DNA from 3 places in the Arthrobacter sp. NicSoilB8 genome. Region 2 is predicted to be linked to each of the others. Evidence: riboswitches for the same ligand, from Rfam matches in the RefSeq annotation. Region 2 holds a riboswitch; each other region holds the start of a gene.

Region 1 (9,640 bases), 1.9 Mb from region 2:
CCAGGACGTGCTGTCCGGCTGATCCGCGGGTTAACCCAGGTTGCCCGGGTCCGCGCAGTGCGCGGATCCGGGCAGCCTGCCCCGCAAAGGGTTTCCCCGGCGGGTTTCCCCTTCCGGCGGGGATGCCGTTTACCGGCGGACTACCGTTTGCCGGCGGCGAGGAGGTCCGCGGTGCCCCGGGCATCGGCGGCGTCGACGTCGTGCAGCGAGACGCCGCGGGTCTCCTTGAGGAAGAAGACGGCGACGGCGGTGATCGCGCAGGCGATCAGGAGGTAGATGGCCACCGGGACGGACGACTTGAACTGGCCCAGGAGCGCGACGGCGATGATCGGCGCGAGCGAACCGGCCACGATCGAGGTCACCTGGTAGCCGAGGGAAACACCGGAGTACCGCATGCGGGTCGGGAACATCTCCGCCATGATGGCCGGCTGACCGGCGTACATCAGGGCGTGGAAGAGCAGCCCGATGATGACCGCGGCGAGGATGATGAGATCGTTTCCGGTGTCCATCATCGGGAAGGCGAAGAAGCCCCAGGTCGCACCGAGAACGGCGCCGGCCATGTAGACGGGCTTGCGGCCCAGCCTGTCCGAGAGCCTGCCGACCATGGGCACCACGGAGAAGTGGATGAAGTGCGCCACCAGCAGGAGCAGCAGGATCCGGGAGGTGTCGGCGTGGACCACCGTCTTGAGGTAGGTGATCGAGAACGTGACCACGAGGTAGTACAGGATGTTTTCCGCGAAGCGCAGGCCCATCGCGGTGAACACGCCGCGGGGGTAGCGGCGGAAGACCTCGGCAACGCCGTAGCCCTTGTGGCCTGCTTCGACCTCCTTGCGTGCTTCCAGGAAGATCGGGGCGTCGCGGACCTTGGTGCGGATGTAGTAGCCGATCAGGACGATCACTGCCGAGAGCCAGAAGGCGACCCGCCAGCCCCAGCCGAGGAAGTCCGCGGAGGACAGCACGGAGGACAGGATGAACAGCACAGCGGTGGCGAAGAGGTTGCCGAGCGGGACGGCAGACTGCGGCCAGCTGGCCCAGAAGCCGCGGGACTTGCTGGGGCTGTGCTCGGCGACCAGGAGGACGGCGCCGCCCCATTCACCGCCGACGGCGAAGCCCTGGGCGAAGCGCAGGAAGACCAGCAGCGCCGGGGCCCAGTAGCCGATCTGCGCAAACGTGGGGAGGCAGCCCATCAGGAAGGTGGACACGCCTACCAGGATAATGCTGAGCTGGAGCAGCTGCTTGCGGCCGAATTTGTCGCCGAAGTGGCCGAACACGATTCCGCCGATCGGGCGGGCGATGAAGCCGACGGCGTAGGTGAGGAAGGCCGCGAGGATGCCGTCCAGTTCCGTGCCTGAATTGGGGAAGAACGCCTTGCCGAAGACCAGTGTGGCCGCGGATGCGTAGAGGAAAAATTCGTACCATTCCACCACGGTGCCGGCCATGGAGGCCGCCACCACCTTCTTGAGACCGGACGTTTTGACGTCGGTTTCTTCAGCGCGCCTTGCAGCGTTTTCCGTACTCATCGAGACTCCTTCGGCGTCGCCATCGACGCCCTGTGGACCATTGGGCTGAGGACGCCTGTGATGCAGGGCACACGGCGTCATTCCCCACGAGTATGGACGCTCCCGCCCTGGGCCTCAACGGCCATTAGTGCAGAGCGCATCTGCAAAAACGCACACGGCGGCCGGGCCTAGTGGCCGAAGAAGGTCTCCCGAAGCTGGCCGCTAAGCTGGCCGATTTCGGTCAGGAAGCCGTCGTGGCCGATCGGCGCCTCGATGATGTGCACGTCGGCGCCGCCCGGCAGGGCCTCGGCCAGGGCCCGGGACTGGGCCGGGAAGTACAGGCGGTCCGAGTCGACGGCCGCCACCAGGAACTCAGCTGTGGCCGGAGCCAGCGATTCGCGGAGGCTTCCGCGCCCGCGGCAGACGTCGTGGCTCATGAGCGCCTCGGTGATGGCGATGTAGCTGTTGGCATCGAAGCGCCGGACCAGCTTGTTGCCCTGGTGGTCGAGGTAGCTTTCCACCTGGTAGCGGCCGCGTCCGGCCAGCGACCCTGCCTCCAGGGGCGCCTCGGACTCCTGGGCGTTGCGGCCGAACCGGCCGTCGAGTTCGGCCGCGGAGCGGTAGGTGATGTGCGCGATGCGGCGGGCCAGGGCCAGCCCGGCCTCGGGTTCCGGGCCGCCGTAGTAGTCGCCGCCGTTGAAGTGCGGGTCCTGGCGGATGGCCAGGGTCTGGGCCTGCGCAAAGGCGATCTGTTCGGCGGTGCTGCTGGCGCCGACCGAAATCACGGCGCAGCGCCGGACCCGCCCCGGGTACGTGACGGCCCATTCCAGGGCGCGCGCGCCGCCGAGCGAGCCTCCCACGACCGCGTACCAGCTGCCGATGCCCAGGGCGTCGGCCAGGCGCGCCTCGGCGGCGGTGGTGTCCCGCAGCGTGACGAGCGGAAAGCGCGATCCCCAGGGGCGCCCGTCGGGGGCCGGAGTGGAAGGGCCCGTGGAGCCGTAGCAGCCGCCCAGGATGTTGATCGACACGACGAAGTATTTGTCCGTGTCCACGGGAGCACCGGGTCCGGCCAGCTGTTCCCACCAGCCGGGTTCCTCGCTGGCGCCGCGGGTCACATGGGTGTCCCCGGTCAGGGCATGTTCAATCAGGACGGCGTTGGAGGCATCCGCGTTCAGGGTTCCCCACGTCTCATAGGCGAGGACGACATCCGGCAGCGGGACCCCGGATTCGAGCTGCAGGTCACCGATCCGGACGTGCTGGACTGTCCCGTCCGGCACGCGGGACGCAATGCCGGCGGACGCACCGCCCGGGGCACTTCCGGCGGACGCACCGCCCGGGGCACTGCCGGCAGGAGTGCTGCCCGGGGCACTTCCGGCAGGAGTGCTGCCGGCGGTACCGGAATTTCGGGCTTGTTTGGTTTCGGGTTCACCGCTGCGGGTGACGGCAATCGTCATGTGAGGACCTAACTTCGCGCTTGCCTGCCGTCAGCTGACCGGCAGGCCAGGTCTTCACCCGGGGCACCCCGCCGCAAAAGGAGGGTTGCCGGCCAGCAAGCCGGGGCTGTCGCTGGCACTCATGACCTTGTACGAGTGTACGAAACAGGGTGCGGAAATGACGAAGATTGTGACTTCCATGTGACAGCCGGGCGCCGGCACTCCCCTTTCACGGACAGTGCCGGCGCCGTCGGCACACCTAGTCGCTCTTGGCCGCGCGGAATCCGGCGTCGAGGTCCGCGAGGATGTCGTCAATGTGTTCCAGGCCGACCGAGAGCCGCACCAGCCCCGGGGTCACGCCCGCCACGGCCTGCTGCTCGGCCGAGAGCTGGCTGTGGGTGGTCGACGCCGGGTGGATCACCAGGGATCGGACGTCGCCGATGTTCGCGACGTGCGAGTGCAGTTCGAGGGCATCGACGAACCGCTTGCCGGCCTCGGCTCCCCCGGCGATATTGAACGCGACGACGGCGCCGGTCCCCTTGGGCCCGTACTTGCGCCCGCGCTCGTACCACGGGCTGGACGGCAGCCCGGCGTAGGCGACCGATTCGACGTCGTCCCTGGCCTCCAGCCATTGCGCCACCTTGGTGGCGTTGGCCACGTGCCGCTCGACGCGCAGGCTGAGTGTCTCAATGCCCTGGGCGATGAGGAAGGCGTTGAACGGGGACACCGCCGAGCCGAGGTCGCGCAGGAGCTGGACGCGGGCCTTGAGGATGTAGGCGAGGTTGGCCCCCAGGGCGCCGTCCGCACCGAGGTCGCGGGCGTAGACCAGGCCGTTGTAGGTGGGATCCGGGGTGTTGAAGCCGGGGAACCGCCCGGGGTCCTTGCCGAAGTCGAAGTTGCCCGAATCCACGATCACCCCGGCGATCGCCGCGCCGTGGCCGCCGAGGTACTTGGTGGCGGAGTGAACCACGATGTCCGCGCCCCACTCGATGGGACGGATGAGGTAGGGGGTGGACAGGGTGTTGTCCACGATCAGGGGAACGCCGGCCTCATGGGCGACCTTGGAGATGCCCTCGATGTCGAGCACGTCCTGGCGGGGGTTGGAGACCACTTCTCCGAAGAACAGCTTGGTGTTGGGCTGGACGGCGTCCCGCCAGTGGTCCAGGTTGTCCGGGTCCGCAACGAAGGTCACGGAGATGCCGAACTTCTTCAGCGTGTGGGCGAGCAGGTTGTAGGTTCCGCCGTAGAGGCTGGGGCTGGCCACCACGTGGTCCCCGGCTTCGGCGACGTTGAGGATCGCGAAGGTTTCGGCGGCCTGGCCGGAGCTTAGCAGCAGGGCCGCGAGGCCGCCTTCAAGGCTGGCCACGCGCTGCTCCACGGCGTCCTGGGTGGGGTTGCCGATCCGGGTGTAGATGGGGGCGAGCTCGGCGAGCGCGAAGCGGTTCGCGGCGCTCTCGGCGCTGGGGAACACGAACGACGTCGTCTGGTAGATCGGGAGGGACCGCGCGCCGGTGGCGGAGTCCGCCTCCTGGCCGGCATGGATCTGGCGGGTTTCGAAGGACCAGGCAGTGGACATTGATGCTCCTCAAGGGACCGGGCACAGCACCGTCCAGGGCCATCGGCCCGGACCGGCACAGGCGCCGCGCTTGCCCTCCGGCGGGCGCCGGACGGCCGGGTCTTCACCCGGGGCACCCCACCGCGATACGAGGGTTGCCGGCCAGCAAGCCGGGGCTGTGCGCTGGCACTCATGACCTTGATTCAGTGTAGGAATGGCGGCAGGCCGCTGGATAGCTTTGTGACGAACATGAAGCGGACGGGCCCGTGTGCGGTGATGGCGCCGTCCGGAACGCCGCGGAAGGCGCGGCCATGACATCCTATGACGGTAAGGCAAGCCTAAGCTGAGAGCCGCATCACAAAGTGCCAAGATGATGGCATGCGCATGGATCACGTCTCTTACGCCTGTGAACACGATGGCTTGGCAGCCACCACTGAACGTATTGCGTCTGCCCTCGGCGTCGAAGCCGTGAAGGGTGGAGTGCACCCCCGTTTCGGGACACGCAACATGATTATCCCGCTCGCGGGACACAAGTACCTGGAAGTCGTAGAGGTACTGAACCACCCGGCGTCGGACAAGGCGCCCTTCGGACAGGCAGTCCGGGCCCGCTCCGAAGCCGGCGGCGGCTGGATGGGCTGGTGCGTCGAAGTGGACGACCTCGCCCCGTTCGAGGAGCGTCTCGGCCGCTCGGCCGTGAACGGCAACAGGAAGTTCCCCGACGGCCGCGAGCTGGTCTGGAAGCAGATCGGCATCCTCGGCCTTATCGCCGACCCCCAAGTGCCCTACATGCTCAAGTGGGAGGGCAACCCGGAGCTTCACCCCTCCAACGCCTACGCGAGCGATGTCAAGATGTCCGCGCTGACCATTGCCGGTTCGGCAGAGCGCGTGACGGAATGGCTGGGCGAACCGGTGGAGAAGCCGCTGGAGGACGTCGCGGTCAACTGGATCGCGCCGCACGGCACGCCCGGCATCCTCTCCGTCACCTTCGAGACCGCCTCCGGGGCAGTCACGATCTAACGCTCCACCTGCCCCACACTTCGGCCGCCATCTAAGGGTGCCAACGATGTCACCCTTAGATGGCGGCCGATATCTTTTTAAAGCCCGGATCTTTCAAAGCCCGGATCTTTTCAAAGCCCGGGTCACCGGCTCTCCGGGCCCAACAAGCAACGCGGGGTCACTTGCGGCCCGTCCAGGCGCTCCGGACGGGCCGCAAGTGACCCCGCGTTGCTTTGTGGGCGGCTCAGCCCAGGCCCACGGCCTTGCCGAACAGGCTGAACCCCACGAACGCGACGGTGTCCAGGATGGCGTGGGCGATCACGAGCGGCATCACGCGCTTGGTCCGGGTGTAGACGAGGGCGAAGACAACGCCCATCACGGCATTGCCGATGAACGGGCCGAACCCCTGGTACAGGTGGTAGCTGCCGCGGAGCAGGGCGCTGGCGGCGATCGCCGCCGGAGTGCTCCAGCCGAGCTTCCCGAGCCGGTCCAGCAGGTAGCCCACCACAATCACTTCCTCGACGATCCCGTGGCGGATCGCGGACAGGACCAGGACCGGCACGGTCCACCAGTACGCGTCCAGCGCGCTGGGGATGATCGTCGTCGTGATTCCCATGGCCCGGCCGGCGGCGTAGAGCCCCAGGGACGGAATGCCGATGGCCGCGGCCAGCCCCAGCCCCTGCAGGAGGTCCTTGCCGGGCCGGGCGAAATCGAAGCCTAGCTTTCGGAACGCCGAGGTCCCGCGCTCCCCGGCCGGCCAGTGTTCGGTGAGGAAGTAGATCACCAGGGCCACCGGCACCAGTGCGAAGACGATGTCCAGGAGCTGGTAGGTGAGGTCGAAATATTCCCGCGGGCTCTGCGACCGGTTCAGGGTTGACGTCCCCTGGGCCAGCGGGGCCCGGGTCATCTTGTCCATCAGCTGCACCACGGAGTAGACCGCGGACTGTCCGAGCGACAGACCCAGGACAATCAACATTTCGAACCGCAGCCGACGGCGGGAGGGAACCAGCATGCTCCTATCTTGCCTGCAGTTGCCGAGAGTTTGCTGGTCCTTTGGCTGGCGCCGGCCATGCCGGTCCCGCCGGTGGCACCGGCTTTCGGGAGCCCTATGCTTGGGGATTATGAGTGCGCCCCGGAAAATCATCATGATCCGGCACGGCCAGTCCGCCGCCAATGCCGATACCTCGATCTACAACCGTGTTCCGGACTACCGGATTCCGCTGACCCCGCTGGGCCTGGAGCAGGCGACGGCGGCCGGAGACGAGGTCCGGCGCCAGCTCGACGGCCGCCCGGTGTGCGTCTATGTCTCCCCGTACCTGCGCGCCTACCAGACCCTTGAAGCGCTCAACCTCGGTCCGCTCGTGGAGCGGGTGATCGAGGAGCCGCGGCTGCGGGAGCAGGACTGGGCCAACTTCCAGATCGCCGGTGACATCGAGGACCAGAAGGAGCTCCGCAACGCCTACGGGCACTTCTTCTACCGCTTCCGCGAGGGCGAGTCCGGCTCCGACGTGTACGACCGGATTTCCTCATTCATGGAAACCCTGCACCGGCACTGGTCCAAGCCCGGCTATGCGCCGAACGCGCTGTTCGTGACCCACGGGCTGACCATGCGGCTGTTCTGCATGCGCTGGTTCCACTGGTCAGTGGAGTACTTCGAGTCCTTGAACAACCCGGAGAACGCCGAGGTCCGCACCCTGCTGCGCACCGCGCGCGGCAAGTACGAGCTCGACAAGCCGTTCACGCAGTGGGAAAAGAGGCGCGTGGACGAAACCGTCCTCGACGCGCCGCCGATGTTTTTCTAGCTGCTGAGTTTCAGTCCGGAACCCGGGCGATCACCTGCCGGAACTTCCCGCTCGTGCCGCTCTGTTCCGGCGGCTCGGCCGCGCGGACGACGTCGACGTTCCCCAGTTCCAGCCCGGCGAGGTACTCCGACAGCCTCGCGGAGGCCGTGCGCCACACCGCCCCGGCATCGGCGCCGGGTTCCGGTTCGAGCCGGAGGCGGATGGTTGCCGGTCCCGTCTGAACCAGCTGGCTGCGGTGCAATCCGGGCGTATCGTCGACGACGGACCCGATGGCGAGCGGAAGAATCAGGACCGCGGTCCCGTCGGCGGCGAGGAGCCGGAGAACGTCGTCACGGCGGCCGGCGACCCGGATGGCGGGCAGCGGGTTGCCGCATTCGCACGGACCGGCCTTGGCCAGCACTGAGTCCCCGAGGTCGTAGCGGATTCGCGGCTGGACCCGGTTTGCGAGGTTGGTCAGTAGCACGGTGTGGGACGGCTCCCCCGGGGGCGTGGACCGGTAGTCCGCGTCGACCGGCTCCAGGATGGCCCAGTCGCTGTTGACGTGCAGCCAGCCGCGGGGGCAGTCGAACGCGAGCGGTGTGAACTCGGAGGCCGCGTAGGCATCGTGAAGTGAACCTCCAAACGCCTCCGCGATGCGGGCCCGCACTTCCGGCCCGCTGGACTCACCTGCCAGCTCCACCACCACGGGTTTCAGGCGGAGCCGGCCGGCCGCTTGCTCCTCGGCGAGCAGCGCAAGGGCGCTCGGGTAGCCGGTGACAGCTGAGGGGTCGAAGTCGTTGAGGGCCGCCACGAGCTGCGCCAGCGGCTGTTGCACCGGAAAGGCCCGGAACGCGCGCCGGCGCCACCAACTTCGCCGGACCTGCCATTGCACCCAGCCCGCCCCCGCATAGTGTCCGCCAGTGCCCACAACGGCCGCCCAGCGCAACCCGCGGCGGGCCACGGCCAGCAGCTCAACGGGCGACAGCCAGGCCAGGTCGATGCGGAGGGTGAAGGCCTGGGAGACCGCGAGGGAACGGGGATCGTGCACGAAGATACCGGGGTGCCCGGTGGTGCCCGACGATGTGCAGACGAAGTACCGGCCCAGGTAGGGCGTTCCGACCAGGGACGGGTCGGCGATGAAGGCCTCGACTCCGTCCCGGGTGACGGCGGGATCGGTGACCCAGTCATCGAAGTTGGCCATGAGCTCCTGTTTGGTAACCGGTGGCAGCTCCGGCAGGACAACGCCGTCGGCGGGCCGGGCGGCCTTCACATCCCGGTAGAGGCGCCGGTAGAAGGGCGAGCTGGTCCGGGCGTGAGCAACGATCTCCGCCAGCCGGGCGGCCTGGCGCCGGGCCAGGCCGGCCGGCCCCCGGCGCTGGGCCCACAGCTGATCGAGAGCGAAGCCCAGTTCCTCCAACAGCCTGACCACGGTTACCTCCTGGGCTAAGTCGGCGAAAGCAGAGTCAGCGGGCGCGGACGCCCGCCCGCCACACGGCGTGCGTCAGGGGGATGCCGGGCCGGTAAGCCAGGTGCGTCGCCGACGGCGCGTTGAGCAGGTGCAGGTCCGCGCGGTGTCCGACGGCGATCGAGCCCACCGCGCGTTCGCCGTCGACGTCGTTCCCGGACTCCCGACCGAGGGCCAGCGCGCCGCCGAAGGTGGCCGCCCGGACAGCCTCGTGGACGCTGAGCCGCATCTGCAGCACGGCGGTGGTGACGCAGAACGCCATCGAGCTCGTGTAGGACGTCCCCGGGTTGCAGTTGGACGCCAGAGCGATCTGGACACCGGCGTCGAGCAGTTCCCGGCCGGGCGCCAGCGGCTGGCGTGTGGAGAGGTCGCAGGCCGGCAGGCACGTGGCGACCGTGCCGCGCTGCCCGGTTCCGCGGGAGCCAGTCGTCCGGGAGCCGCCGCCGGCGCCGTCCCAGCCGGACCAGCTGGCGGCCAGCGCGTCGATGTCCGCGGCCGACAGGTAGTTCACGTGGTCCACGCTCGCGGCGCCGAATTCCACGGCCAGCCGGACGCCGGGGCCCTCGCCGAGCTGGTTTCCGTGGACGCGCAGCCCCAGGCCGGCGTCCCTGCAGGCCTGCAGCACCCGGCGGGACTGGTCCTCGTTGAAGGCGCCCTGCTCGCAGAACACGTCGGCCCAGCGGACGTAGGGCAGGACGGCGGCGAGCATCGGCCCGCACACCAGTTCCGTGTATTCCTCCGCGTCCATGCCTGCGGGCACGAGGTGCGCCCCCAGATAGGTGACCTCGTCCGCCACGGTGGAGGCGATGCGGGCGCTGCGGGCCTCGTTTTCGAGGTCCAGGCCGTAGCCCGTCTTGGTCTCCAGGTAGGTGGTGCCCTGCGAGACGGCCTCCGCGACCCGGCCCATCGCC
Region 2 (9,640 bases):
CCGGCACTTTCGGGGAACATGAGGCCGGCGCCGAACCGCAGCTCCGTTCCGATCAGCCCGCCGACGGCGACGGCGGCCCAGGCCTTCCAGCCCGGAACGCCGGGGCGCGGCACGGCCCGGCGCTCATCAAGCGCACGCTTCACTCAGCGCCCTTGTCACTCATGGGCCGCCACACTGCAGCCTGCGTGCACGGCATCGCTGTGGACCCAGAGGGATGAAGCGACTTCCTCGGCAAAATCAAATTCGCGGGGCGCTGCGGCGGAACCGATCCGCACCACGAGCGGGCCGCCGAACGGCCTGCGGCCCACAACCTCCACTTCGGCGTCGAGATCAATGTCCTCGGCGGCAAGATAACGCAGGAGCTCCGGGTTCTCATCGCTAATCCGGGTGATCCGGCCGGTGTGGCCGTCGTCGAGTTCGCTCAGGCGGTGGGCGGAGGGCATGAGCACGGAGCCGTCAGCGGCCGGAATGGGGTCGCCGTGCGGGTCGCGTGAAGGGTTACCCAGCTTGGCCGCCATCCGTTCGATGAAAGTGTCGGAGACGGCGTGCTCGAGGAGCTCGGCTTCGTCGTGGACCTCGTCCCAGCGGTACCCGAGCTCCTGGACAAGGAACGTCTCGAGCAGCCGGTGCCGCCGGACCATGGAGAGGGCGAGCCGGACACCGTCGCTGGTGAGGGTGACGGCGCTATAGGGCTTGTGGTCTACGAGGCCTTGGTCCTTGAGTTTGCGGACCATTTCGGACACCGAGGAGTTGGCGACCCCCAGGCGCTGCGCCAGCTGCGTGGAGGTGATGGGCTTCTGCTGCCACTCGGTGAAGGAATAGATGACCTTGACGTAGTCCTCGATCGAGGAGGAGGGCGTACTGGTCTTCACAGGCCCAAGCCTACCGTCAGCCGCGCCCGGAGAAGGTGAGCCACAGCAGGACCAGGTTTAGCGCCACCACAAGTATCACGCTGATGATGGCCGCGATCCGCAGTGACAGGCCGTCGGCAAAACGGCCCATCAGGGTCTTGTTGCTGGTCAGGACCACCAGCGGGACGAGGACAAAGGGGATCCCGAAACTGAGGACCACCTGGCTCAGGATGAGGCCCCAGGTGGGGTCGAAGCCGACCGCCAGCAGCACCACGGCCGGAATCAGGGTGACCACGCGGCGGGCCATGACGGGGATCCGGATCTTGAGCAGGCCCTGCATGATGGTTCCGCCGGCATAGCAGCCCACCGAGGTGGATGCCAGGCCGGACGCGAGGAGCCCGACGGCGAACACCACACCCACGATGGGGCCCAGGTTGGCGGTGATGGCCGCGTGCGCGCCCTCGATGGTGTCCGTTCCTTCTTCGCCGCCGAGCGTCGAGGCGGCAAGCAGCAGCATGCCGATGTTGACGATTCCGGCGATGGCCAGCGCGGCCACGACGTCGAAGCGGGTGGCACGGACCAGCCGGGCAACGGCGGACGGGGGGACATGTACGTGTTCGTCCGGGCGGTGCCGGTCGCGGGACAGGGCCGAGTGGACGTAGATGGCGTGCGGCATGACCGTGGCGCCGAGCATGCTGGCGGCCAGCAGGACGGTGTCCGGACCCTGGAAACCGGGCACGAGCCCGGCCACGGCCGCCGCCGGATCGGGCGGGCTGATGAACAACCCGGCCAGGAAGCCGATGGTGATGATGCCGAGCAGGAACATGATGATGAACTCGAAGGGACGCTGCTTCTCCCGTGCCTGCACCGCGAGCAGGAGCATCGAGACCGCGCCGACGATCACGGCACCCAGAGGGAGGGGGAGGCCGAACAGCAGGTGCAGCGCGATTGCTCCGCCCACCACTTCGGCGAGGTCCGTGGCGGCCGCCACGATTTCGGCCTGCAGCCAGAAGGCGCGGCGCCAGAACGGCCTGAGCCGCTCGCCCAGGATCTCCGGAAGGCTCTTGCCGGTGACGATCCCGAGCTTGGCGGACTGGTACTGGACGAGCACGGCCATGACGTTGGCCACCACGAGGACCCAGACCAGAAGGTACCCGTACTGGGCTCCGGCGGTCAGGTTGGCGGCCACGTTTCCAGGATCCACATAGGCAATCGACGCCACAAACGCCGGCCCCAACAGGCCGATCAGCGCCCTGCGGGCACCCGGATGCTTGTAGGTGCGTGCGCCCGGCGGCTGTTGTTCGTGTCCCTTTACGTCCAGCACTGCCAGCTCCCGTGATTTTGCGCGTCCGCGTTGACGCGATGATCGTCACCGACGGAGGAAGCCGCCGGCGTCAAAGTTGATTGCCCACAAAAAGTTCCATATGCCTACAACTAATTATTAGGCATACCGAAACAATAGCTCCGACGGAGGCCTCATGCAATCCGGACGGCCCGCCACGTCTGGGTGAGGTAGGGAAGCCGGAGGGAATCGCCGGGGGCGTGGCCCAAGTGCTCGTGAAGGTACCAGTCGAGATTGGCCATGACCTTGTCCCGGGTGGCCGCCGACGCCGCCAGGTAGTAGCTGCGGGACTTGGCCAGCTCCTGGATGTCCGCGGTGGTGACGGAATCCTCCCACCGGGTCAGGTGGCCCTCCAACCCGGTGAACTCGGGGCCCACGGGAGGCCGGAAGTGGGGTTTGTGGACGTCCCCGGCATGCATGATGCGTGAGAGGCGGTGAACCCAGGGCACCGCCGTGTCCAGTTGATTCCAGATCAGGCCCAGCACGCCGTGCGGCCGCAGGATCCGGGCGATCTCGGCGCTGGCCAGGCGGGGGTCGCACCAGTGCCAGGCCTGGGCAACCGTGACGAGGTCGAATGACCCGGACTCCAGTCCCGTGTGCTCGGCGGTGCCCTCGACGGCGGTAACATCCGGTAGCATCCGGCGCAGCTGCGCAAGCATGTCGGCTGAGGGATCGACGGCCACCGTGTGCAATCCCCGTGCGAACAGGAGTGCCGTGAACTTTCCGGTGCCTGCGCCGATATCCGCGGCGTCCCGCGCTCCCGCAGGGATCAGCCAGTCGGCCGATTCCTGCGGATAGCCCGGGCGGACGCGGTCGTAGTGTGCTCCGCCGTCCTGGAAGCTTTGTCCGAGTTCCTGGCGCCGCTCGCTCTGCAGTTTGGGGCCACTGTGCAGTTTGGGGCCACTGCTCGCTTTGGGGTCGCTGTGCAGTTTGGGGTGAGTGTGCATTTTGGGCACGCTGTGCAACGTGCGATCTCCTTCTGAAAGGTCCTGACGGGTTCAGTTACCTTTCGAATTTACCGCACCGGACCGCGCCAGGATTCTGCCGTGGTTGACGGTCCCTGGCCCGCGGTCCCCGGCCCGCGGTCCCTGGCCCGCGGGCCCCGGTCCGCTGTCCGCAGGCGCCAAATAGTCCACAGCCCTAGTCCGCAGTCCTAGTCCACTGTGCAGGGCGCGGCGCCGGCAGTGCCGGGGGTGTTCGGTGCCCAGTGCGGGTAGATCCGGGTGTCGTTGGCCGGAACCCAGCGTCCGGCGTCCACGACGTAGTCCCAGCCGAGCCCCGTTTGCCGCAGCTGACGCAGCCCGGCCAGGAGCCGCTCGGCATCCTCCAGACGGGAGCCGAGACCGAAGCTGGCCCGCAGGGAGCCGGCGGGCAGGCCGAGCCGCTTGAGCAGCGGATGGGCGCAGAAGCGGCCGTCGCGCAGGCCGATGCCGTGCTCGGCCGACAGGTAGGCGGCCACCAGCCCGGCGTCGTAGCCTTCCACGGAAAAGTTCACGACTCCGATGGTGCCGGTGCCCGGCTGATCGTCTCCGGGGGCACCTCCGGGGGAAGAAGCGGGAGCGGAATCGGCAAAGATCTGGTGTACGGTCACGCCCTCGATGCCTTGGAGACCCTCGACCAGGAAGGACCGGATGGCGTCCTCGTGGGCGTACCACTGTTCCGTGTCCAGGGCCGCGATCACCTGGGTGGCACGGGCCAGGGCGGCCGCACCCAGCACGTTCGGCGAGCCGCCCTCGTGCCGGGCCGGTCCGGTGGTCCAGCTGACGGAGTCGAGCCGGGCATCCTTGACGGCCCCGCCGCCCGCGAGGTGCGGGGTGCCGGCGTCGAGCCAGTCCGTCCGCCCCACCAGCACGCCGGCGCCGAAGGGGGCGTACAGCTTGTGCCCCGAGAACGCGAGGTAGTCGACGTCGTCCGCGGCAATGTTGATCCGCCGGTGCGGGGCCAGCTGCGCGGCGTCGACGACGATCCTGGCGCCGTACTCGTGCGCCAGTGCGGCGAGGGCGGCGATGGGCAGGATTTCCCCGGTGACGTTGGAGGCGCCGGTGACGGCCAGGAGGCTTACGCCGCCGCGGGCGAGCTCGTCCCGGAGGCGGTCCACGGTGGCCGCGAGGGTGGCGGCGGCCACGACGCTGCGGTGCGGGACATTCTGCCAGGGCAGGAGGTTGGCGTGGTGTTCGATGTCGAGGTAGAGGACCTCTCCGGCGGGCCGGCCGTCGAGGAACGGCAGGCAGCCGGCCAGCAGGTTCAAGGAATCGGTGGTGTTGCGGGTAAAGATCACCGCATCGTCCGGTCGGCCGCCCACGAAGTCCCGGACGATGTCGCGGGAGTTCTCGTAGACCGAGGTGCTGATCTGCGACGCGTAGCCGGCGCCGCGGTGGACGCTCGCGTAGTACGGCAGGATTTCGTTCAGGTAGGCCGAGACGACTGACAGGGCCGGGGCCGAGGCGCCGTAGTCGAGGTTGGCGTAGCGGGCGTGGCCGCCGTGGATCAGCGGGGCCTGGATTTCGGCCCCGGTGACGGCGGCCAACGGACGGGCCGCGGCGGCAAACCGCGTGTGGAATTCGGGGGCAGTGGGAAAAACGGCAGTAGTCATGGGACCTCACTCGACCAGGACCCCACATCGTGGGAGTCCGCGCTTGCCGGGTCCGTTCCGGACCGGCCAGGTCGTCACCCGGGGCACCCCACCGCGACTGGAGGGTTGCCGGCCAGCAAACCGGGGTTTAGCGCTGGCACTCGTGACCTGCATCGAGCGTAGGACATCGGCGCCGCCGGGGAAAAGGCGGCCGCCGAATGTGAAGGGAATTGTTACGCGCGCAAAACCCGCACTGGCCGAACAAAGAACGGCGGCGGCCCCGGGATGGGGGCCGCCGCCGCAGTTTGTTCGGCCGGCGCCGGATTTCGGTTGAAGCCTAAGCCGGGTTGTGCCTACAGGAGGTCGTCGAGTCCGGGGTTGAGCCGCTTGAGGACTTCCGAGTGGAGGATCGAGTTGGTGGCGAGGGCGTTGCCGCCGAAGGGCCCGTCCTCGCCCTCGAGCGAGGTGAAGCGGCCGCCGGCCTCGGTCACGATCGGCACGAGGGCGGCCATGTCGTAGAGGTTCAGCTCGGGCTCGCAGGCGATGTCCACCGCCCCCTCGGCCACGAGACAGTACGACCAGAAGTCGCCATAGGCACGGGTGCGCCACACCTCTTCGGTGAGGCCCAGGAACTCGTCCAGGTTCCCGCGTTCCTTCCAGCCGCCGAGGCTGGAATAGGACAGCGACGCGTCCTCGAGCCTGGACACGTTGGACACCTTCAGCCGCGTGGCGGCCGCCAGCGAACGGCCCGTGTAGGCACCTGCCCCTTTGGCCGCCCACCAGCGCTTGCCCAGTGCCGGCGCGCTGACGACGCCGACCACCGGCTCGCCCTCATCGACGAGGGCGATCAGGGTGGCCCAGACCGGGACGCCGCGGACAAAGTTCTTGGTGCCGTCGATCGGGTCGATGATCCAGCGGCGGGAGCCGTGGCCCGAGCTGCCGAATTCCTCGCCCAGGACGGCGTCGCGGGGACGGGACCGGGAGAGCTGGCCGCGGATGGCCTCTTCGGCGGACTTGTCGGCATCGGTGACCGGGGTGAGGTCGGGCTTCGTTTCAATCCGAAGGTCCAGCGCCTTGAAGCGGCTCATGGTCTGGGAATCGACGGAATCTGCCAGTACATGGGCAAGGCGCAGGTCATCGTTGTAGCTCGAAGCGGTTTGGCTCATGGTTCCAAACTACCGGCAAAGCGGGCCGCCTGCCGGGAGGCCGCGGCGCTGCGCCGCGGGCCGGGGGAGCGGCACCGCCTAGGACACGGTACCCAGTTCTTTCGTTTCCTGTGCTTCCTGCCGCGGGTCGGTGCCCAGGAGCCGGCGCAGGGACGCAAGGCGGGCGGGTCCGGAGGCTCCCGCGTGCCCGGCCGCGACCCAGGCGTCCACGCCGCAGTTGACGGCGGTGGCGTCGTGTTTGCAGCCGCGTTCGCAATCGTCGGTGCCCGGTTCCAGATCGGGGAACGAACGGAGGATCCGGTCCGGATCCACGTGGGCCAGGCCAAAGGAGCGAATGCCGGGGGTGTCGATGATCCAGCTTCCGGCCGGGGAGTCGTTGACCTTGAGCGCCAGCGCGGAGGAGGAGGTGTGGCGGCCGCGGCCGGTCACGGCATTGACGCCGCCCGTGGCACGCTCGGCCCCGGTCAGGGCGTTGACCATGGTGGACTTGCCGACGCCGGAGTGGCCCAGCATGACCGTGACCTTCCCGTCGAGGTAGCCGCGCAGCTGGGACACGGCGTCCTTGTCCAGCCGGGCCGAGAGCCCGTCGTCGGAGCGGGCGTCGATGCCGGACGCGGCAGAGTCTGCCGTCTTGGAGATGATGACCGGGAAGTCGAGGTGCGTGTAATTGGACAGCAGTTCGGCGGGATCCTTGACGTCGGCCTTGGTGACCAGCAGCAGCGGCTCAATGCCGGCGTCGTAGGCCGCCACCAGGGCTCGGTCGATGAAACCGGTCCGGGGCTCCGGATTGGCCGCGGCGACCACGACCACGAGCTGGTCTGCGTTGGCCACCACGGCGCGTTCGATCGGGTCCGTGTCGTCGGCGCTGCGGCGCAGCAGCGTCTTGCGGTCCTGGATCTTGACCAGCCGCGCGAGGGTGTCCGGCTCGCCGCTGACATCACCGACGAGGGAGACGAAGTCACCGGCCACCACGGGATTGCGGCGCAGTTCCCGGGCCCGCGCCGCGATGATCTTGCGTTCCTCGTCAGTTCCTTCCCCGACGACGGCGGTGTAGCGTCCGCGGTCAACGGTGATGATGCGCCCGGTGACGGCGTCGTCGTGGCTGGGCCGGTCCTTGGTGCGGGGCCGGGTGCCCTTCTTGTTGGGGCGGATCCGGACGTCGGACTCGTCCCAGGAGTCAGTGCTGCGTGCCACCGGCGGTGTCCTCGTCTGCGGCGGTTCCCTGGGCCAGCATGGCGTCCCAGAGCTGCGGGAAATCGGGCATGGTCTTGGCGGTGGTCCCGATATCCTCGACTTCCACGCCGGGCACGGCAAGGCCGAGGATGGCGCCGGCGGTGGCCATGCGGTGGTCGGCGTAGCTGTGCACGACGCCGCCGTGCAGCCGGGCCGGGCGGATGATGAGTCCGTCGGCCGTCTCTTCGGCGTCGCCGCCGAGGCGGGTGATTTCCGCGACGAGGGCGGCGAGCCGGTCCGTTTCGTGGCCCCGGAGGTGCGCGATGCCGCTCAGTCGCGAGGGGCCGGCGGCCAGGGCGCAGAGCGCCGCCACGGTGGGGGCGAGCTCGCTGGTCTCGTCGAAGTCGCCGCCCTTGATCTCCGGTCCGCCGCTCACGGTCAAGGTGCCGCCGTTGAGCGTCACAGTTGCGCCCATGGCAGTCAGGATGCCGCGCCAGAGATCGCCGACCTGGGTGGTCCCGGCGGGCCAGTTCGGGATCCGCACGGTGCCGCGGGTGGCGAGGGCCGCCGCGAGGAACGGTCCGGCGTTGGAGAGGTCCTGTTCGATCCGCTGGTCGAAGGCGCGGATGGGGCCCGGGGAGACAACCCAGTGGTTCGGCACCGAGTCATCGACCGCCACACCGACGCCGCGCAGCACGGCCACTGTCATGTTGATGTGGTCCAGGCTCGGCACGGGCTTGCCGGGGTGTTCGGTGCTGCGGTGCTCGAGGTGGAGTCCCTCGGTGAAGCGGGCGCCGGCCAGCAGCAGGGCGGAGACGAACTGGGACGAGGCGCTGGCGTCGATGATGAGGTGGCCGCCGCGGACTTCGCCCGTGCCGTGCACGCTGAAGGGCAGCGACGACGCCGGGCCGCCGTCGGGCGCGCTGACCGCCACGCCCAGCCCGGTCAGGGCCTCGATGATGGTGCCCATCGGCCGTTTGCGGGCGTGCGGGTCGCCGTCGAAGCCGGACTCGCCGCGGCGCAGGGCGGCCACGGGCGGCACGAAGCGCATGACCGTCCCGGCGAGGCCGCAGTCGATCGCCGTGTCCGCGGCGGCGTCGTCCATGCTGATCGGGAGGATTTCGAGGTCGGGGCCGAAGGCGCCGTCGCCGGGAACCTCGGTGACGGCGGCCCCCAGCTTCCGCAGCGCCTCAATCATGAGCGCGGAATCCCGGGAGTGCAGGGGCGCCCGCAGGCGGGACGGCCCGTCGGCGAGGGCGGCGAGCACGAGGTACCGGTTGGTCAGGGATTTGGAACCCGGAACGGTGACGGTGGCGTCCACCGGCCGTGCGGCATAGGGCGCCTTCCAGTGCGGACCGCCGTCGGCAGTATGGGAGCCGGCAGAGTGGGAAGGGACAGTTTCGGAGGGGGTGGCGCCAGTCATTACCGTCTTAGGCTCCGGCCGCGTGGGTTGCCTTGCGCACGACTTTGTCGGCCTTCTTCAGCTTCTTGTTGGTCGACTTCCGGGCATCGGCGGCGAGGTGACCGGCGCTCTTCTTGGCGTCCGCGGCCAGGTGCCCGGCGCGCCAGGCCAGGCTGGGCTTTCCGGCGGTGTCGACGGCGGCGAGGAGCACGCCGCCGGTCAGCGAAACGTTCTTCAGGAGCTGCTTGCGGCGGGCGTCCCGGGCTTCCTTCGAGGAAATGTCCGCGCTGCGCCATTCGACGTAGCCGTTCAGGGCCGAAGTGACGGCCAGGACGGTGGCTGCCAGCCGGGCGGACTTGCCGAGTGCGAAGCAGATGCCGGCACCGATCTGGGTGCCGCCGATCACGCGCGCCAGGACTTTTTCGTTCGTCTGGAACGGCAGTGCGTCGGCCGTGCGGCGCAACAGGGGGGACAACTGCGTCGCGGTGTCATCCGCATTCTTGAGCTTGTCCATGCCGGCGAGGACGAAACTGGAGGCGAGCATGGGCCGGGCGAGAAAGCGGACAAACGACATGAATTTCCTCCTGGATGGACGAACCGCGGATTCACTGCGGGGGAACCGGTTCTAGTCTTGCACTTTTGCGGAATATTTGCCCGCCGGACGTGGTTGTGAAAGGCAGATTCCAGCAGGCTGAGGAAGGCGGAGATTTGACGCGGGTTTTGGACAGGAGGGAACTGGAAGCCGGTTCCGGGCAGCCGTGGGCCGTCGTGCTTCCGGCGGTTCCGGGTGCCCGGCAGAAGGTGACAGTAGACTTGAAGGCAATGAGCACCATGGACCCGGCCGTTGCGGCCATGCACGAGGTTGCCGGAAACGACGCCACGCCCACCGAAACACCTGAGGCCAGTACGGCTGCCGCCCTGGAAACCGAGGTGGACGGCAAGCCTCTGGACGTCTCCACCGAGTCCGCGGAGGAGCGCCGGGTGCGCTTTGAACGCGATGCCATGCAGTACGTGGACCAGCTGTATTCGGCGGCCATGAGGATGGCCCGGAATCCCTCGGACGCCGAGGACCTGGTCCAGGAGGCGTACACGAAGGCGTTTTCCGCGTTCCACCAGTACAAGCCCGGCACCAAC
Region 3 (9,640 bases), 1.2 Mb from region 2:
GCCAGCCGCAGGGCGGAGGCGGAGGAATGGTTGACGCGCAGGGCCATGGTCTCCAGGCCCTTGGTCAGGACCCAGGCGTTGAAGGCGGAGAGCGAAGGCCCGGTGTGCCGCATGAGCTGCTTGACGGGCCCGTCGATGAATTCCTTGGTGCCCAGAATCGCGCCGCCGAGCACGCGTCCCTGGCCGTCGATGTGCTTGGTGCCGGAGTAGACGATCACGTCCGCGCCGAGGTCGCCGCAGCGCTGCAGGAGCGGGGTGGCGAAGACGTTGTCGACCACCACTGTGGCGCCTGCCGCATGCGCCAGTTCGCTGACGGCGGCGATGTCCACGATTTCCTGCATCGGGTTCGACGGCGACTCGAAGAAGACCGCCGTCGTCGGCTCCGAGAGCGCGGACCGCCACTGATCCAGGTCCGGGCCGTCGACGAAGACGGTCTCGACGCCCCAGCGCGGCAGGATCTCGTTGAGGATCACGAAGCACGAGCCGAAGAGCGAGCGGGCGGCGACGACCCGGTCGCCGGCCGCCAGCAGCGCGCCCAGGGCGGTGAAGACGGCGGACATGCCCGACGCGGTCGCAAAACACGCCTCGGTGCCCTCGAGCAGCCGGAGCCGCTCCTGGAAGGTCGCGACCGACGGGTTGCCGTAGCGGGAGTAGACGAAGCGCTCGTCCTCCCCGGTGAAGGCGCGCTCGGCGGCGGCAGCGGACTCGTAGACGAAGCCCGAGTTGAGGAAGATCGGCTCGGTGGTTTCTTGGAAGCCGGTGCGGTCAAGGCCGCCACGGACGGCCTGGGTGTCGGCGGACCAGCCGGCGGCGTCGGGATTGAAAGTCACTTAAATCTTTCCGAGGTTGGTGGGCAGGCCGCGGTTCTTCCAGCCGTTGACGGTACGTTCGCCAAGCCGGTCAGTCTCGCCTTCGAAGCCCTCAAGGACGTTGTAGGAGGTGTAGCCGGCGGCCGTCGCGGCCGTCGCTGCGGCGATCGACCGGGCGCCGGAGCGGCACAGGAACACAAGTTCGACGGCGGCGGTCTCCGGTGCCTGCTGTTGTAGCTGTTCCACGAAGTGCGGGTTCGGCACGCCGCCGGCGAGGGTCCACTGGATGAAGAGCGGATCGTTTCGGCTGCCGCCTGCCGGCGCAGTGTCCGGGACGCCGATGTGGGCCCATTCGCCCTCGGTCCGGACGTCCACCAGGATGGCTCCGGCTTCGAGCTTGTCCCACGCTTCCTGCGGGCTGAGGTCTCCGGCGTAGCTCATGCGTGGCCCTCGAATGCCTGGTCGGCGCCGAACTCGTCGGTGTCGAGCTCGTCAACGGCGTTGGCCACGGCGGCGTCCGCGCTCGCAATCGCGGCCGGCAGGACCAGTGCCTGCGCCACGATCACCGTGCTGCCGTTGAACGTGGCGGCGGGGCTTCCGTGCAGGACATAGCCCTCGGCCAGGGCGGTCGACACACGCTCGCAGAAGGCGCGGTCATCGGCGCCGGTGAACAGGCGGTAGGCCAGCTTCTCCTCGCCGGCGGATGCCGTACCGGGGGCTGTGCCGGGGGCGGCTGCTGTGTCGGGTATAGCGGGGGTGGACGGGTCGGGCACGACGGATCTCCTCTTTCACGCTTGCAGCTCGAATGGTCGATATGCCGAGTATTCACCTGAGGCACCCCGCCGCGAAAGGGAGGGTTGCCGACCGGCCAGTCAGGGCTTGGCACCGGTTCTCATTACTCCCCAAAAACGTAACACCTACGACGCCGGCCCGCACCGCCGCCGTCGTCATGTTCCGTAACCGGACCCCCACGGCCGGGGTCAGAGGGAGCGCGGTGCAGGCGACGGAGAGGCGAGTAGTGCCGGGTTCCAGTTTCGGGTACTGCCCACTCGTGCGCGCCGGGACATTGCGCCGTGTACTGGGGAGACCGGACCGATGCGTCGGCCGGTGTCGCATAGTTCATGCATCACGTTGTCTGCGCATCACGATGTCTGTGAACGAAAGTGACGGCGATCAAGCTTTTCATCTGTCAAATTGTCTGTGAATCGGCGGCCGGGAAACGGCCGGAGCCGCAACCGCGGCCCGGCAGGTGACGGCGGAATGGAGCAATGATGGGCCCGCGTGTACTGGTTACCGGGATCGCAAGCGCCGCCGGCCGCGCCGTCGCGGCCCAGCTCGCCGCCCGCGGCATCCCCTGTCTCGGCTCCGACGCCCGCGCCGACACCCGTCAGGCCGACGACGGCCCCGCTGCGGCGGCGGTCAGGCTCCTGCCGGCGACGGACCCGGACATGGTCCTGGACCTTCGCCGGCTGGTGGACGGGGAAGCCATCAACGTCATCATTCCGACCCTCACCGCGGAACTTCCGGTCCTGGCCGCGGCCCGCGCCGGATTCGCCCAGGACGTGCGGATCATCGTTGGCGACCCCGCCGCGGTGGCCCTCGCCAACGACCGCCTGTTCACGGCCTGGGCGTTGCAGGCAGCGGGCATTCCGGTGCCCCGCTTCGCGGTACCGGGCGACCTCGCCGCCGCGCCGGCATCCCTCGCCGCCCTCAACGGCCCCGTCGTGGTCAAACAGCGGGTCTTCAAAGGCTCCCGTGCTGTCCACCTGCTGGCCGGGACCGCGTCCGTATGCTGGCAGAACATGGCGGCCGGTCAGCTGGTCCAGGAGTTCATCCCGGGCGCCGATTACGTGGCCCTGGTGTTCGGCACCCCGGCCCGCAACGCGATGGCGCCCGTGGCCGTGGTCCTGGAGAAGACGAAGACCCCGTACGGACGTGCCGGCAGCGACGAAGTCAGCCGCAGGGTTCCGGCGGCCGAGGCCAGGGATGTGCGCAAGCTCGGCCTGGCCGCCGTCCGCACGCTGGGGCTGACCGGGCCGGTCCAGGTCCAGATCCGCCGCCGCGCCGACGGAACCCCCGTGGTGCTGGGCGTCTGCGCGACTCTGGGCGAGAACAGCACCTGGGCACCGGAACTGCTCGATGCCGTGCTGGCAACCTTCATGCTCCCGGCGTTCAACCCGGCATCCTTCCGGCGGTGCCCTGCAGTTCCCGCGGATGCCCTGGGCTGAGCAAACGCCAACGCGGGGTCACTTACGGCCCGTGTCGGGCGGCGGGACGGGCCGTAAGTGACCCCGCGTTGCTATTCGATGGTGGCGAAGAGGGCGTTGAGTTCGGCCGTGAGCTGCCGGCGCAGTTCCGGGGTGCCGATTTCCTGGCCGTCGATGTGGTTCACGGGCGCCAGGAGCCGGATGCTGGAGATCAGCCAGACGGCGTCGGCATCCAGCAGGTCTTTCGGCTCCAGCGGCCCATAGCCCAGCTCCCAGCCGGCCGCCTTGGCGGCGGTGAACAGGGCGCCCTGCGAGGTGCCCGGCAGGATGCCGCTGTCCAGCTGCGGCGTGATGAGCCGCCGGATCGTGCGGACGCCGCCGGCACCGTCGTCCACGGTTTCCAGGTGCGCCAGCAGAACGGTCGACGTCGGCCCCTCCAGAACCCGGCCGTCCGCGGACGTGAAGATGACGTCGTCGGCGCCATGCTGGTGCGCGTAGCGCAGCGCGGCCATGTTCACGGCGTAGGAGAGGGTCTTGGCGCCGAGCAGCAGCCAGGGGGCGCGCTCGCCGACTTCGCTGTCGTAACCGCGGTCCAGCAGGATGACGTCGATTCCGGTCTCGCGCTGGCGGCGGCCCGCGGCCGCGGGGGCGGAGGCCTGGACCCAGCAGGTGGGGGCGGCGGCGCCCTCCGGCCCGCGGGTGACGAGCAGCTTCACCACGACCTCGTCCCGGGCCGTGCCGCCGGCCGCGGCCACGGCAGGATCCTGGCGCCGGTACTCGCTGATGGCGGTATCCACGGCCCGGCGCCAGACGTCCTCGGCGGGAATGTCCAGCTCCAGCAGGCGGGCGGAGCCGGCCAGCCGGGTCAGGTGCGCCTGGATCTTGCGCGGCCGGCCGCCCACAGCCAGCAGTGATTCAAAAACGCCGTCGCCGCGGGTGGCGCCCAGGTCCGTGGCCATCAGCTGCGGCTTCGACGCGTCCGCAACGCGGCCGCCGTCGAACGCCGGGTCCAGGAAGACCAGAACGGTCGCGGGCGCAGGAACAGGGGCAGGAGTGGTCATGGCTACAGCTTAGTCTCGGAGGTCCCGGGATAGGATTTGCACGTTGCCCGTTCCGGAACTGTTCCGCGGGCCTTGTACTTTGAGGGGTTCGCCTGTGCTGTGGCCATTTCCGCTGGCGGAAACTTTACCGTCCTGGGCAATTCTGATCCTGACCGTGATCGACTCCGCCATCCGCGTGCTGGCACTGGGCATCATCCCCGGAAACCGGCGCCCCACCACCGCGATGGCCTGGCTGCTGGGCATCTTCATTGTCCCCACCATCGGCCTGGCCTTGTTCCTGCTGTTCGGCAACTTCCGGCTCTCCCGCAAGCGCCGCGCGCAGCAGGACGCGGTGAACACCCGGGTGCGCGCCGGGACCTCGGAACTGGCGATGCTGGAAAGCGGCTACGCCGGACCCGAATGGGTGGCGTCCGCCGCGGAACTGAACAAGACGCTGGGCTCGCTGCCGATGGTGGACGGCAACCAGGTGGAGCTCCTGCCCGGCTACCCAGACTCCATCAAGGCGATGACAGAGGCGGTCCGCGGCGCAAAGTCCTTCGTCAACGCCGAGTTCTACATCATGAGCTCGGACCACGTCACGGACGATCTGCTGACCGCGATGGAAGAAGCCGCCGAGCGTGGCGTCGAGGTCCGTGTCCTCTTCGATCACCTCGGCACGCTTCGCATCAAGGGCTACCGCAGGCTGATCGCCCGGCTCAACGCCAGCAAGATCCGCTGGCGGCCCATGCTGCCGCTCAACCCGCTGCAGGGGCAGTGGCGCAGGCCGGACCTGCGCAACCACCGCAAGATCATGGTGATCGACGGCGAGATCGCCTTTACCGGATCGCAGAACCTGATCGAGCCCTCCTACAACAACCCGCGGCACCGCAAGATCGGCCGCGAATGGGTCGAACTGATGGCCTGCCTTCGCGGGCCGATCGTCACCACGCTCAATGTCGTCTTCGCCACCGACTGGCTCAGTGAGACCGACGAGTCCATCGAGGAACAGCTCGCGCACCGGCCCGAACTTCACGCCGGGAACATCACCGCCCAGGTGGTGCCCAGCGGCCCCGGCTTCATCACCGAAAACAACCTGCGGCTCTTCAACACGCTGATTTACTCGGCGCAGCGCAAGATCTCAATCTGCAGCCCGTACTTCGTCCCGGATGACTCGCTGCTGTATGCGGTGACGACGGCGGCGCAGCGCGGAGTGGACGTCGAACTCTTCGTCTCGGAAAAGGGCGACCAGTTCCTGGTCCACCACGCCCAGCAGTCCTACTACGAGGCGCTGCTTGAAGCCGGGGTGCGGATCTACCTCTACAAGGCCCCGTTCGTGCTGCACGCCAAGCACTTCACGATCGACGACGAGGTTGCCGTGCTGGGTTCCAGCAACATGGACATGCGCTCCTTCTCGCTGAACCTTGAGGTCTCGGTGATGCTCCTGGGGGAGGACATCGTGCGGCGGATCAGCGCCGTGGAGGACACCTACCGGGGCATTTCGCGCGAATTGACGCTCGAGGACTGGATGAAACGTCCGATGGGCGTCAAATACGTGGACAACGTCGCGCGTCTCTCGGCGACGCTGCAGTAGCCGTGGCGGCAGGCAGCACGCCGACAGCCGTGAGGCTACTCAGCCCTGCGGGAATGCGGTTCCGAGCGCCGAGAGGACGCCGAACGCTTTGGTCCGGATTTCCTCGTACTCCTCCTGCGGGGTCGAGTCGGCGGTGACGGCCCCGCCGACGCCGAGGCTTAGTTCCGCGGTACCGTCGCCGAGCATCCTCGTCACCAGGGTCCGGATCGCCACGGCAAGGTCGGCGGAGCCGTTCAGGGAGAAATAGCCGATCGCCCCGGAGTATACGCCCCGCGGTGCCGCCTCCAGCCGGTCCAGGATCGCCATGGTGCTGACCTTCGGGGCGCCGGTCATCGAGCCGGCGGGGAAGCAGGCGGCGACTGCCTCAGCGCGCGGCGTCCCGGGCCGCAGCCGGGCGTCGATGGTGCTCACCATTTGGTGCACCGTGGCGTAGCTCTCGATCGCACACAGCCGGCTGACCGCCACCGAACCCGGGACGGCGAAGTGGCTCAGGTCGTTGCGCAGCAGGTCCACGATCATGATGTTTTCCGCGCGGTCCTTGGCCGATGCTTCCAGCTCCTGCCGCAGAGCCGCATCCGCCCCGGGTGCCGGATCGCGGCGGCGCGTGCCCTTGATGGGCTCGGCGCGCATCCTGCCGTCCGCAGCCAGCTGCAGGAATCGCTCCGGCGACGTGCTCGCCACTGTGAGCTCGCCGAAGCGCAGATAGCTGGCGAAGGGGGCCGGGTTGCGGCGCCGCAGCTCCAGGTAGGTCCGCCACGGATCCATCCCGTGCTCCCCCACGCCCTGCGGTCCCGCGGATGTGACAGCCGTGAGTGCGGTGGTCAGGCAGACCTCGTAGGTGTTGCCTTCCGCGATTTCACGCTGGGCCGCGGAAACCTTCGCCTTGTAGCCGGCTTCCGCGTCGCGGGCGCTGAAGCGCGGCGGTGCGGCGGGCGGTGCCGGGGTGTCCGCAGCAGGGGAGCCGTGCGCCGAGGCGGCCGCCACCGCCCCGCGGGCCGTGGTGAGCCAGTCCGCGGCGTCGGGGGTGTCCAGGGCCAGCAGCCAGGCCGTGCCCGCCGCGTGGTCGAGGACCACGGCCCGGCCGGCGAAGATCAGGCAGGCGTCCGGCGTGGTGGCGGCCACGTCGGTGCCGCCGGTTTCGCGTTTGAGCTCGTAGCCGAGGTACCCGAGCCAGCCCAGCGTGAACTCGCACGGATAGCCCTCGGGGGCGCGGAGCGCCCGGCGCCCCCAGACGCCGTCGAGCCAGCGGAAAAACGGGCCGTCGGTGGTCACGGTGGCCTGGCCCGAACTGACTCGGGTCAGGCCGGAACTGTGCCGGACCGCCTGGCCGAAGCGGCCGCCGTCGTCGGCCAGGATGCTGAAGCGGCTGCGCTTCGCGGCTTCCGGGGCAAGGCCTGCCGGGTCCAGCGAGGAGTCGAGCCACACTGCATTCGTTGAGCTGCCGAAGAGCGTTGCGAACAGCCGGCCGGCATCGGGCGTGGCGTCGATCCGTTCTGCCCGCAACTCCTGGCCGTCCCGGGCGGCGAGTTCGGGCAGCAGTGCGGGGCCGACGGCGGGAAGGTACTGCAGGGCCTGCAGAACGTCGTCGGGGGCCGCGCCGTCTGCACGGTTGAGCACGTGAACGTCGGCGCTTGCCGGGACGTCGTCGGCCGCCAGCCATTCCGCTTCCTGGGCCGCCCACTGATCCCAGAAGGGCTCGTAGGTCCCGCCGTCCCGGGCCAGCGCCCGGGCCCGGCGCTCGGCGTCGGAGGAATCCGCCCAGATCACGGCGTCCAGCAGGGGGCGTGCTGCGGCCGCGGCGGCGCCGACGCCCTCCACCAGAACGATCTCGGCCGGGCGCGTGGTGCGGACCTCGCCGTCGTAGTGCCGCTCCCAGTCCCAGCTGACCCATTCCGCGGGCTCCCCGCGCCGCAATGGGGACAGCACGGTGGTGACGTAGCGTTCGATCCCGGCCACAAGCCCGTTCCAGCCGGGGTAGATGTCCTCAAGGTGGAAGAGTGAGACTTTGTGGTGTTCCCGGAGCCGCGCCGCCAGTTCGATGGCCAGGGTGGTCTTGCCGGAACCGGACCGCCCGTCGATTGCGATGATGACGGGTACGGGGCTCATGAAATAGAGCGTACCCGGTGCTGTGCGTTGGGCTGATCGCTGCCGTGATGTTGCCCGTCCAGCCGCTGCAGCTCGGCGCGCACGTGCTCCACGATCCCGGGCACTGAGGCCCGGATGAGGTTCCACGTGGTGTCGAAGTCGGTGTGGCCGCCGTACCACGGGTCCTCGATGCCCTGCTCGAGCGGGTCCTTGTCCGCCACCGCGGGATCGAAGCTGCGGAGCATGCGGATTTTGGCCAGGGACTCGCGGTCCGGCGCCGCCTGCCGCAGCCAGCCGTAGTGGTCGACGTCGAGGGCCAGGATCAGTTCACGGCTGACGAACCATTCGGGGCGCCATTCGCGGGCCACGTGCCGGTCCGAGGCGATGTTCTGGGACGTAAGTTTGCGCGCGGCCCGGGGATCGATGGGCCGGCCGGCCTCATACGCGGTGGTGCCGGCGGAATCGACCACGGCCCCCGTGAGGCGCACGGCCCGGAATGCCTCCGCCAGCATGAGTTCGGCCATCGGAGACCGGCAGATGTTTCCGGTGCAGACCGCGATGATCCGGTACTGGCTCGACATTGAGGTCATAGCTAAGCATGAACGATCCCGGCCCTCTTGGCTAGCCGAAACCCCCGCAGTGTTACAGAAGTTGTCAATCGATGGTTAGTTTGTGTCATGGCCTGGCTGGCCGGGCTGGGCGGGGTTTCCCGCGCCGGGCCCGAGGTGCCGGAGCAGGGCGTCAAGGATCGGCAGTTGCCCCTTCACCAGCCGGACCCTGGCTTCTGCCTCTGTGGACCATTCGGCGCGGTCGATCTCCGGGAAGCTGCGGATGGTGCCGGATCCCTTCGGCCATTCCAGGGCGAAGGTGTTGCTCACGATGCGTTCGGGCTGAAAGTCAGATTCGGCCGTGTAGACCGTGATGACCTTGCCGGAGGGCTGCCGGAAATCGCCCAGCCGGTGGTAGTCGGCATCGGGTGCCGGGGTGCCGATTTCCTCTGCGAATTCACGGCGTGCGGCAGCCAGCGGGTCTTCCCCGGCCGGGTACTCGCCCTTGGGGACGGACCAGGCGTGGGCGGTCTTGCCGGCCCAGTACGGTCCGCCCATGCGGGCTATCCAGAGCTCCAGTTGGGACGCAGGGCGCAGCCGGTACAGCAGAATGCCGGCGCTCCGAACGGTCATGGCCACCTGTCCTAAGGCTGTCTGAGGCGATCTGTCTGACGCGGATGTGCCCGTGCGCGTTGAGGCTGCGGATTCCCTGCGGATGGGCCGGCTCGGGGGTGGCGTCCTCGGCGGAAGGGAGAGAGAATCCAGATAGGAAGCTCAGACTCACCTGAAGGAGTGATCGGCCATGATCACTGCGGCGCCGGCGCGCCCGGTGGTTAGCCGGGACGGGTACCTGCCCATCGAGGACCACGGTCTAATCGGCGACGGCTCCACGTGTGCCCTGGTGGGGCGTGACGGAGCGATTACGTGGCTTTGTCTTCCCGAGTTTGACAGCCCTCCCTTTTTCGCCGGAATCCTTGACGCTGAGTACGGCGGCCGCTTTGAAATCGCCCCGGTTAATACTGTGGCGTCATTCCAGCGCTATGTCGAGGATTCCTGCGTTCTGGTCACGTCTCTCGTGTCGGATCGGGGCCTGCTCCAGGTGACGGATGCCCTGACCCTGCGCTCGGGCGCCGACCTCTCGGAACCGGTGCCCGCCGGCCGGTCGGAGCTGCTCCGCCAAGCGCGCGCAGTGGGCGGCGACGTCCCGCTGCGCATCAGCCTGATACCGAAGGCCGGTGTGACTTTTGACGCCCTGGCCACTGGGTGGAGGTTCGACTGGCAACAGGACGGAAAGCAGGAAGTCTATCTTTGGTCGTCTGTTGAACTCCGGCCTTATGGGCGCGGACTGTCCGCAGCCATC

The links. Region 2 has a riboswitch for S-adenosylmethionine ahead of LDO15_RS15155 (aminotransferase class V-fold PLP-dependent enzyme). Riboswitches for the same ligand answer to the same signal wherever they lie in the genome.
Region 1: linked by a shared signal. The riboswitch ahead of LDO15_RS06550 (homoserine O-acetyltransferase) and the one ahead of LDO15_RS15155 (aminotransferase class V-fold PLP-dependent enzyme) in region 2 are both predicted to bind S-adenosylmethionine.
Region 3: linked by a shared signal. The riboswitch ahead of LDO15_RS20775 (DUF1737 domain-containing protein) and the one ahead of LDO15_RS15155 (aminotransferase class V-fold PLP-dependent enzyme) in region 2 are both predicted to bind S-adenosylmethionine.

Annotation. Positions count from the first base shown of each region.
Region 1 covers NZ_AP024655.1:1,467,883-1,477,522, reverse strand. Annotated here, with positions in the region: gene LDO15_RS06560 (LysR family transcriptional regulator) at 1-22, shown strand, start outside; gene LDO15_RS06555 (MFS transporter) at 141-1,520, opposite strand; gene LDO15_RS06550 (homoserine O-acetyltransferase) at 1,688-2,953, opposite strand; SAM riboswitch class IV at 2,965-3,080, opposite strand; gene LDO15_RS06545 (bifunctional o-acetylhomoserine/o-acetylserine sulfhydrylase) at 3,192-4,508, opposite strand; SAM riboswitch class IV at 4,570-4,685, opposite strand; gene LDO15_RS06540 (VOC family protein) at 4,866-5,504, shown strand; gene LDO15_RS06535 (type II CAAX endopeptidase family protein) at 5,728-6,495, opposite strand; gene LDO15_RS06530 (histidine phosphatase family protein) at 6,605-7,285, shown strand; gene LDO15_RS06525 (phenylacetate--CoA ligase family protein) at 7,296-8,693, opposite strand; gene LDO15_RS06520 (amidohydrolase family protein) at 8,728-9,640, opposite strand, start outside.
Region 2 covers NZ_AP024655.1:3,355,835-3,365,474, reverse strand. Annotated here, with positions in the region: gene LDO15_RS15175 (CrcB family protein) at 1-143, opposite strand, end outside; gene LDO15_RS15170 (metal-dependent transcriptional regulator) at 156-872, opposite strand; gene LDO15_RS15165 (Nramp family divalent metal transporter) at 889-2,100, opposite strand; gene LDO15_RS15160 (class I SAM-dependent methyltransferase) at 2,328-3,140, opposite strand; gene LDO15_RS15155 (aminotransferase class V-fold PLP-dependent enzyme) at 3,347-4,786, opposite strand; SAM riboswitch class IV at 4,821-4,934, opposite strand; gene hisN (histidinol-phosphatase) at 5,119-5,931, opposite strand; gene LDO15_RS15145 (ribosome small subunit-dependent GTPase A) at 6,010-7,125, opposite strand; gene aroA (3-phosphoshikimate 1-carboxyvinyltransferase) at 7,109-8,527, opposite strand; gene LDO15_RS15135 (DoxX family protein) at 8,535-9,080, opposite strand; gene LDO15_RS15130 (sigma-70 family RNA polymerase sigma factor) at 9,329-9,640, shown strand, end outside.
Region 3 covers NZ_AP024655.1:4,583,721-4,593,360, reverse strand. Annotated here, with positions in the region: gene LDO15_RS20785 (O-succinylhomoserine sulfhydrylase) at 1-830, opposite strand, end outside; gene LDO15_RS20780 (rhodanese-like domain-containing protein) at 831-1,250, opposite strand; gene LDO15_RS20775 (DUF1737 domain-containing protein) at 1,247-1,558, opposite strand; SAM riboswitch class IV at 1,595-1,709, opposite strand; gene LDO15_RS20770 (hypothetical protein) at 2,078-3,037, shown strand; gene LDO15_RS20765 (aminodeoxychorismate lyase) at 3,109-4,077, opposite strand; gene cls (cardiolipin synthase) at 4,175-5,647, shown strand; gene pabB (aminodeoxychorismate synthase component I) at 5,687-7,753, opposite strand; gene LDO15_RS20750 (low molecular weight protein-tyrosine-phosphatase) at 7,750-8,322, opposite strand; gene LDO15_RS20745 (NUDIX domain-containing protein) at 8,398-8,913, opposite strand; gene LDO15_RS20740 (glycoside hydrolase family 15 protein) at 9,083-9,640, shown strand, end outside.